DNA from 3 places in the Paenibacillus nuruki genome. Region 3 is predicted to be linked to each of the others. Evidence: predicted binding sites of a transcription regulator. Region 3 holds the regulator's gene; each other region holds the start of a gene.
The links. Region 3 encodes Rex, which represses fermentation and respiration genes when NADH is low (regulators of the CRP and FNR family bind a similar motif). Its sites were predicted from a motif close to TTGTGAAATATTTCACAA; they were not measured.
Positions count from the first base shown of each region.

Region 1: nirB (nitrite reductase large subunit NirB) is a predicted target of Rex. The motif match lies at 1,228-1,245, and genes of this name have one in related genera.
Region 2: nadA (quinolinate synthase NadA) is a predicted target of Rex. The motif match lies at 1,673-1,690, and genes of this name have one in related genera.

Region 1 is NZ_OY725677.1:3,360,956-3,364,251, reverse strand. It holds gene RCP16_RS14920 (cupin domain-containing protein) at 4-1,038, opposite strand; gene nirB (nitrite reductase large subunit NirB) at 1,375-3,296, shown strand, end outside.
Region 2 is NZ_OY725677.1:4,189,367-4,192,662, forward strand. It holds gene nadB (L-aspartate oxidase) at 1-684, opposite strand, end outside; gene nadA (quinolinate synthase NadA) at 706-1,650, opposite strand; gene ftsH (ATP-dependent zinc metalloprotease FtsH) at 1,929-3,296, opposite strand, start outside.
Region 3 is NZ_OY725677.1:1,138,645-1,141,940, forward strand. It holds gene dinG (ATP-dependent DNA helicase DinG) at 1-1,173, shown strand, start outside; gene RCP16_RS05120 (redox-sensing transcriptional repressor Rex) at 1,170-1,817, shown strand; gene RCP16_RS05125 (amidohydrolase) at 1,810-3,117, shown strand; gene RCP16_RS05130 (cell wall elongation regulator TseB-like domain-containing protein) at 3,148-3,296, shown strand, end outside.

The sequences.
Region 1 (3,296 bases), 2.2 Mb from region 3:
GGTTTACTGCAAAGCAGCAGGAGCGATAAACCAGTGACGTTGAGGCAATTGACTCACTTGTTCACGGTTGATTTCTAGATTAGTCGCTAGAACATCGTTTGGTGTACTGGAGATCCATTTGGTCAGATCAATCGTCTCATGTTGCCCGTGGTTAAAGCCTACTAAGATACGACACACTTCAGTTCCATTGTTATAAATGTAATGCCCTGCTCCTTCTGGAACATAACCCACGTCTCCAGCTTCAAACTGATCTTCAATCAATTCTCCTTGACCCAAAAAAACAGCCATACGTGCTGTACCACTTATATAATATTGCCATTCGTCTGTATTTGGATGCCAGTGCATTTCTCGTAGTGCGCCCGGCTGAATCTCAATAATCGCTCCTGTCATATTGGTAGAAATCGGGAATAGGCGCGCAGAAGCAACCCGTTCTGTGCCTCCGCCGGGAACACGCTTGGGATCTTGAGCCATTAGTGGATAGCGATGCATACTGGTAAGCCCTGTAGCGCTACGTGTTGTAGCATCCAAAGTAGAATCATCCGGTACCTGCCTGTAAGCAAAATAAGATTCTTTTTTCGGCAAACGTTGTGCATCTTCAATCGAAATACCTAGATTCTGAGCGACTAATTCGATCGGAGTCTGGGCGATAAAGTCGGTAATACTAAAGGTATGTTTTTCGGTAAACGAACCGTTATTCATAATCTGAATAATATGGCATTCATCTGGTCCCATGCCTTGAATCGAATGACCGTAGCCTTTGGGAAAATACCATACATCTCCACTATTAAAGTTATCTATGTACGTTGTTCCATCAGGATGTAGAATCGTTGTGCGACAACTTCCGCTAACGACATAACCCCATTCAGAAGCATTGGTATGCCAGTGTAGTTCTCTTAATGTTCCCGGAGCCAGTCGTAACGATACACCGCTCATCGCTGTGGATACAGGAAAGTCTGCGACAGACACCTCACGCATTTGGCCACCACTATGTTCATAGGCTGTTTGTTGTTCAAGCCTGTATTTAAATGTTTTGGTCATTATAACCCTCCATTGCTTTTATGATTAATCTTCTAAGCTAATTTGTATTTTGTCATAGCTTCTTTTTTTGCACATGGCACTATAAGCCCATCTATCGTGTCGAATAGACGGTTTCCCTTGCAAAATGGATACATTCTAATGACCAATTTGATAAAAAGGGTTATTTTGTGTCTTTATATTTCGAAAAGCTTGTGATTTAGATCACTACATATAGAAAGTAAGATGGATATACTGAATATAAACCAATAAATTTTAGATATTAAAGATTGTTTTATATATAACATACTCATGGAACAAATGGCATATAGATTCACATCAAAAAAGGGGGATTTTGATATGACAGCAACAAGAGAACGACTGGTTCTAATAGGTAATGGTATGGCGGGGGTCGCAACGTTAGAACAAATTATTAAATTAGGTGGACAATACGATATTACGGTATTTGGCAGTGAGCCACATCCGAACTATAACCGGATTATGTTGTCTTATGTTTTGGAAGGTACACAGACGATAGACGATATTATTTTGAATAGTCATGAATGGTATGAGCAAAATCAAATCACACTGCATACAGGTACAACCGTGACACGTATCGATGCCGGGCAACAAATAATTCATACGGATAATGGAATGATGGTTCCATACGACAAAGTGATTATCGCCACAGGATCGCAATCGTTTATTTTACCGATACCGGGTCATGACAAACAAGGAGTTGTTGGTTTCCGTGATATCGCCGATTGCCATCAAATGATCGATGCTGCTGCCCATTATCCACAAGCCGCTGTTATTGGTGGAGGATTGTTAGGACTAGAAGCCGCTAAAGGATTGGTGAGTCTAGGAATGGATGTCACAGTCGTCCACTTAATGGATGATCTGATGGAGCGTCAATTGGATTCTGTAGCCGCATCGATGTTACGTAAAGAATTAGAACGTCAAGGTATCAAATTTTTGATGGGTGCACAGACAGTTGAACTACTAGGTGGAGAACGAGTGGAGCAATTGGTATTCAAAGACGGTACGACATTGCCTGCTCAATTCGTCGTTATGGCGGCAGGAATTAAGCCTAATATTGCAGTCGCCAAAGAAAGCAACATCGAGACCGGTCGAGGCATTATTGTGAATGACTATTTGCAGACTTCTGTAGATAACATCTACGCTGTAGGTGAATGTGTACAACATAGAGAAAGTTGTTATGGATTGGTTGCTCCACTGTTTGAACAAGGAATGATTTTGGCGAAACATATATGCGGGATTGATACTCAGCCGTATGAAGGTTCGGTGGTCTCAACCAAACTCAAAATTTCCGGTGTAGATGTATTTTCAGCAGGCGTATTTATTGAAAATGAACACCAATCAGTGATTACAGCGCGTGATGATTGGAAACGCACGTATAAAAAAATCATTTTAGAAGATCAAACGATTGTCGGTGCTGTTCTTTTTGGAGATATTACGGATGCGGCTCCATTGCAAAAGTTGATTCGTGATGGTGCACCGATGACCGATGAATTATATGCCGAATTGATGGGTACAGGCGGATGCGATCATAGCAAAAAGAAATCATCTGTCGATACGATGGCAGATAGTGAGATTGTGTGTGGTTGTAACGGTGTCACCAAGCTTGATATTGTCAGTGCTATTCAAGAAAAAGGATTAACAACAGTCGATGAGATCAAAGCATGTACCGGAGCAAGCCGTTCATGTGGTGGATGTAAGCCTGTTGTTGAACAAATTTTGCAATATGTACTGGGTGACGGAGCCACGATTGGAGCCAGTCAGGGCATGTGTAGCTGTACACCACTTAGTCGTGATGAAGTAGTTGCTGGAATCAAAGAAAAAGGACTTAAAACCATTAAAGAAGTAATGAATGTACTAGAGTGGAAGCAACCTGAAGGTTGTTCGAAATGCCGTCCAGCGATCAACTATTATCTAGGTATGCTTGATCCAGCACAATACCAAGATGAGAAATCATCTAGATTTGTGAATGAACGGATGAATGCTAATATTCAAAAAGACGGTACGTATACTGTTGTTCCACGGATGTATGGTGGGGTAACTACACCGGAAGAATTAAAACGGATCGCTGATGTATCTGTCAAATATAATGTACAAGCAGTGAAAATGACGGGTGGACAACGGATCGACTTGATCGGTGTAGTGAAAGAAGATTTGCCAAAAGTCTGGGAAGAATTAGATATGCCTTCCGGTTATGCGTATGCCAAATCGTTACGAACAGTCAAAACGTGTGTAGGTGCTCA
Region 2 (3,296 bases), 2.0 Mb from region 3:
GCGGTAAGCCATCGCCACTCCATCGCCTGTAGCCACATCAGGATTCGTCGTATATTGATATAGCTGTCCACTACCTCCTGAACAGATCACAGTCGCTTCTGCTTGGACATAGACGAGACGATCATCTGGTTGCTTTACGATGACGCCTGTACATTCATTGTGATGCGTGACTAGATCAATTGCCAAATGCTCATCCCAAACTTCAATACGTGGATGTTCAGCCACATGCTGAGATAATGCTCTAACAATCTCATATCCTGTAGAATCCCCATTTGCATGTAAAATACGGCGATGACTATGAGCCCCTTCTCGTGTTAACTCCAATTGTCCATCAATCGTATCAAATAAAGTGCCTAGACGAATCAGTTCCTGTACACCTGCTGGGCCTTCTTGCACAAGCACATCTACGGCAGACGAGGAACAAAGACCAGCTCCTGCAAGCAATGTATCTTGACGGTGATAAAGAGGAGAATCATCTGCTGCTATCACAGCTGCAATCCCGCCTTGAGCATAACGAGTATTACTGTCTAATAATGATTTCTTTGTGATCATAAGAACGTGCTTATATTCACTTGCCGAAATAGCAGCAAACAATCCTGCAATTCCTGAACCTATAATAATAACATCGACTTGTTTGTGAATATATTCACTCAGATGATAATCTATCAGGCGATTTGGAATCATAATCTGTTCCCTCTCAATCGTTCAAGATGAAGATACTTGTAGCATACGTTCCAAAGAAACACGAGCTTGATCAGCAACAGCAGGTGGTACATAGATTTGAGGTTTCATCTGCTCTAAGCAATTGACTAATTTTTTTAAATTGTTCACTTTCATATTAGGGCATACTAAATATTTGCTAGCAAAGCGAAATGTTTTATCAGGGCTGTCTTTGCGAAGCTGATAACCTGTACCATCTTCTGTCCCTACGATAAACTCCTGACAAGGCGATTCTTTGCAATATTTGATAATCGCTGTTGTGCTACCTACAAAGTCACCTAAAGCAACAACATCAGGACGACATTCAGGATGGACAACAAATTCAGAATGGGGATGTTTCGCTTTCATTTCCATTACGTCTTTGACCGTCAACATATCATGGGTATTACAATATCCTTCCCAGATAATCATCTTTTTATCGGTATGCTGTTGTACATAATGCCCTAAATTTTTATCAGGAACCCAAATGATTTCGTCGGAATCAACAGACTGAATGACTTTCACCGCATTTGCCGAAGTACAGCAGATATCTGTTTCTGCTTTGATCTCAGCAGATGAATTAATATAAGTAACCACTTTAGCATTAGGATGTTTTTCTTTTAATCGACGCAGACCATCTACATTGACCATATCTGCCATTGGACAACCAGCCCGCTCATCAGGGATAATCACTGTTTTGTTAGGTGCTAGAATTTTAGCACTTTCACCCATAAAGTGAACTCCACAAAACACAATCGTATCCGCTTCAGTCTGAGCTGCTTTTTGCGCTAACAAAAAAGAATCGCCACGGAAATCTGCCACTTCTTGAATCTCATCCCGTTGATAATAATGAGCTAGAATAATAGCATTGCGCTCCTTTTTTAATTCTAAAAGACGTTCCTTGAGCTGTGCATCCCGTTCTGCTTTCTTTTCCAGTGCTAACGCTTCCATCGTAATCACTCCTTCAAATTGATTGAGATTCATTTCACAATGTTTGGCAGAGAAGTATGTTCTAAGATAGTTATAGCTTTCTGATCGAATAGTTTGTGAAAAATATCCCGTACTACCGTGTAAATTGTGTCAAATTTGTGATCAGGTTCAACCAATAATGTACACAATGCTATACTCACTTGTCAATCTATGAATTTGAACAAATGCTTTAAACGCAAAAAAAGCCTGAAGATCCTATTGATCTTCAGGCTTTTTATTTACTGCATTTTTGTTATTGATTACGAAGTGGGTGTACTTCCACCTGTTCCATTTGGTCCACGATCTTCGCCAGGGCCATTAGTAGGGCTATTCGGAATATCTCCGTCTTTGCCCAATCCAGGTGTAGATGGAGTGTTATCTTTCTCCAAGCTCAAAGAACCACCGATTGTATCTACAGTTGGTTCGCCACCTTCTGGTGTTTCGCCTGAACCGCTATTACCATCGCTATTGCCAGTATCACTTAAAGATCCAGTTTCAATCAATTCTTTGATTTGTTCTAGATCCAATGTTTCTACTTCAAGCAATGTTTGAGCAATCAAATGCATTTCTCTTGAATGCTTTTGCAATAATTCGCGACAGCGTTCGTAAGATTCCGTAATAAAACGGTGCATTTCTTGATCGATCTCATAAGCGATTTTATCACTATAGTTTTGCTCGTGTCCGATATCACGACCCAAGAATACTTGACCTTGAGCAGTACCGAATTGCATCGGTCCAAGCTTCTCACTCATACCGTATTCAACGATCATGCTGCGTACGATGCCAGTTGCTTGTTGGAAGTCACTATATGCTCCAGTACCAATCTCGCCGATAAATAATTCTTCAGCAACACGTCCACCTAGCAAACCAGTTACTTTATCCAACAATTCCTGTTTCGTTACAAGCATACGGTCTTCTTTAGGAAGCATAATAACATACCCGCCAGCACGTCCACGCGGTACGATTGTTACTTTGTGTACCATATCCGCATGCTCCAAGAAATAACCTACAATCGTATGACCCGCTTCATGATAAGCAACGATGCGTTTTTCACGATCACTAATAACACGACTACGTTTTTCTGTACCTACGATGATACGGTCAATAGCTTCATCAACCTCATTCATCGAAATATCACGACGATTACGACGCGCAGCAAGCAATGCTGCTTCGTTCATCAAGTTCTCCAGATCTGCACCTGTAAAACCTGTTGTACGTTTCGCAATTGTATCCAATCTTACGTTAGACGTAAGCGGTTTGTTGCGTGAGTGAACTTTCAGTACAGCTTCGCGACCTTTAACGTCTGGACGATCCACCGTAATTTGACGGTCAAAACGACCTGGACGTAACAATGCAGGATCCAAGATATCTGGACGGTTAGTTGCAGCAACGATAATAATACCTTCGTTTGCTCCAAATCCATCCATTTCAACAAGAAGTTGATTTAGCGTTTGTTCGCGCTCATCATGACCGCCACCAAGACCTGCGCCCCGTTGACGACCAACAGCATCAATTTCATCGATGAAAATAATACATGGTGCATTTTTCTTCGCATTTTCAAACAAATCACGTACACGCGACGCACCGACACCGACAAACATTTCTACGAAATCAGAACCGGAAATGCT
Region 3 (3,296 bases):
GAGAAGCAACCAACAGAATGGACGGTAATTACGGATTTGGAGAATCAGATCCATATCGGACTGAGTCAATTGATTCGTAAAGGCGAACAAGTAATGAATCAGATCAAAGAAAGCGATGAACAGTTGGGCACAGATAGTCTGGTGACTGATGTATCGGGTCTATTCAAAGATTTGACTGTCGTTCGAGACGATCTACGTCAATTTGTGAAGCTGGAAAGTACAGATACGGTCTACTGGTATGAAGCTAATGGAAATTATCGTAGTAAGTCTTTACAGATGTATGCTGTGCCTGTGGATGTGAGCAAGCAATTGAAAGAGTACTTTTTCGATAAAAAGAAAAGTATTATTCTAACATCTGCAACATTATCAATAGAAAAGAAATTCCAATATATGATTGAACAACTGGGACTTGTCGAAGCGGAAAAAGAAGGCAGATTGATGACTGAACAGTTATCTTCACCTTTTAATTATCGTGAGCAATCGCTATTGTTGATTCCACGTGACTTTCCAAGTGTCAAAGGCAGTGTCGGTGATGCCTTCTTTGTAGATACATTAGCGAACTCGTTAGCAGAGACTGCCAAAGCAACGCAAGGACGAATGATGGTTTTATTTACCTCATATCGAATGCTCAAGCAGGTGTATGAGCCATTAAAAGAGAAGTTATCACATAGTGATATTGCTGTATTTGGTCAAGGCGTTGATGGAGGGAGTCGGACGAAGCTTACTCGTAGATTCCAGGAGCGTTCTGCTTCTGTATTGCTTGGAACAAGTAGCTTCTGGGAAGGTGTCGATATTCCGGGCGAAGCATTAACATGTCTGGCGATTGTACGATTACCTTTTCAACCGCCCAATCATCCATTGCTAGAAGCCAAAAGCGAACGGCTTAAAAAAGAAAAGAAAAATCCATTTATGAAATTATCTGTACCGCAAGCAGTTATCCGTTTCAAACAAGGTTTTGGTAGATTAGTACGGACATCTAGTGATCGGGGAATCGTTATTGTCTATGACACTCGTGTGATCGAGTCCTATTATGGCAAGCATTTTCTATATTCATTACCCGGTCCCAAAATGGAACATATGCCGACAGAGCAGATGGTACCCCGTATTACAGAATGGCTTAGCCAGGCCGAACCTGAAAAGGAAACTGTAAATCAAGAGGGGGAGCAAGCATGAAATCCGACAAAATATCAGAAGCAGTCGTGCGAAGACTACCTGTATACCTTAGATATCTGAACGAACTTCACACCCGTGAAGTTCCCACAGTGTCTTCGCAAGAATTGGGACAAAAATTAGATTTGAATCCAGCACAAATTCGCAAAGACTTAGCTTATTTTGGAGATTTTGGACGTAAAGGAATCGGGTATGATGTATCTTATCTGATTGAGAAAATACGTCATATTTTAAAATTAGATCAACAGATCAATGTCGCACTTGTAGGTGCAGGTAATCTAGGGCATGCCCTTTCGAACTATAATATGTATTTGAAAGAAACGATGAAAATCGTAGCTGTGTTTGATTCTCTTGAACCCAAAGTCGGTTCGATGATCAATACATTAGTTGTACAACCGATCGAAGAACTTGGAGCAACAGTCAAAGCGAAAAGTATTCGTATTGGTATTATTACTGTGCCTAATATTGAAGCACAGCGTGTAGCAGATCAATTGATTGAAGCAGGGATCGAAGCCATTTTGAACTTTGCACCGATTATTTTGAAAGCTCCACCGCATATTCGTGTACACACTGCTGATTTTACAACGGACTTACTAAGCCTTGCCTATTATCTGGAAGATGGAAAGGAACATGAAACTAATGAATAACACCTCGAACAAATGGGTTATCAAAAACGGTATGTTTGCTGTAATGAGTGAAGAAAAATCGATGCTTTTCGGACATATGGTGATTGAAGATGGATGGATCACTTATCTTGGAGAAGAAGAGCCTGTGATTGAAGAAGGAACAACAGTAGTCGATGGTAATCATTTGTTCTTTATCCCGGGTCTAGTGAACAGTCATGGTCATGCGGCAATGTCTTTGCTACGTGGATATGGCGACGACCTTGCACTACAAGTATGGTTACAGGAAAAAATGTGGCCGATGGAAGCGAAGTTTACAAGTGACGATGTATACTGGGGAACATCATTATCTGTACTTGAAATGTTAAAAGGCGGTACTACGACATTCCTGGATATGTATGATCGTTCAGAACGTGTTGCTGAAGTCGTAGAGCAATCAGGAATGCGTGCTGTATTGATGCGTGGTGTTATCGGCTTATGTTCAGAAGAAGAGCAAAAGCAAAAGTTACAACAATCTATCGACTTTGCACGGGATTGGCATGGTCAAGCTGATGGACGTATTACAACGATGATGTCTCCACATGCGCCGTATACATGTCCTCCTGCATACATCGAACAATTTGTACAAGCAGCACATGACTTGGATTTGCCGCTGCATACACATATGTCTGAGACGTTAGCTGAAGTACAATTAAATGTAACTGATTATGGATTACGTCCTGTAGCTCATTTGGAGAAATTAGGATTTTTCACGCGTCCAGCCCTTTTGGCACATGCTGTTCATTTGAATGATGAAGAGATCGAAATGCTGGCGCAACATAAAGTAGCTGTTTCGCATAATCCGGGTAGTAATCTGAAATTAGCAAGTGGTGTTGCTCGTGTTCCTGATTTATTGCGTGCAGGTGTAGTCGTTTCTTTAGGAACAGATGGCCCGGCAAGTAATAACAACTTGGATATGTTTGAAGAGATGCGTTTGGCAGCTCTTATTCATAAAGGAGTATCCGGAGATCCAACAGCGGTACCTGCATTAGAAGCATTGAAAATGGGTACAGAATACGGTGCGAAATCTGTATTTTTGAATGACGTAGGTACATTTGCTGTCGGTATGAAAGCCGATATTACGGCATTAAATGTAGATCAACCGCATTTCTTGCCACGTACTGATTTTATCTCACATACCATTTATTCTGCATCAGCTAAAGATGTATTGCATGTCTGGGTAGATGGTAAGCAATTAATCAAAGATGGTATATCATTAACACTGGATGAAGAAAAAATTCGTCATGAAGCCCAAAGTGCTTTTGAAGGTTTGCTCAAACGCTAACCGGAAGTCGACAGGAAAGGATGGCGTGTTTTGCGAAATTTGGGAAGTGGAAAATGGATCGCAATCATTATTGTAGTAGTAGGATTGCTTGTATTAGGTGTTAATCAATTTTATGTTCATGTTATGGCGCAGCCATGGAGTAAAGAGCAGCTGGCGATCAACAGTGCACAGGAAAAGGC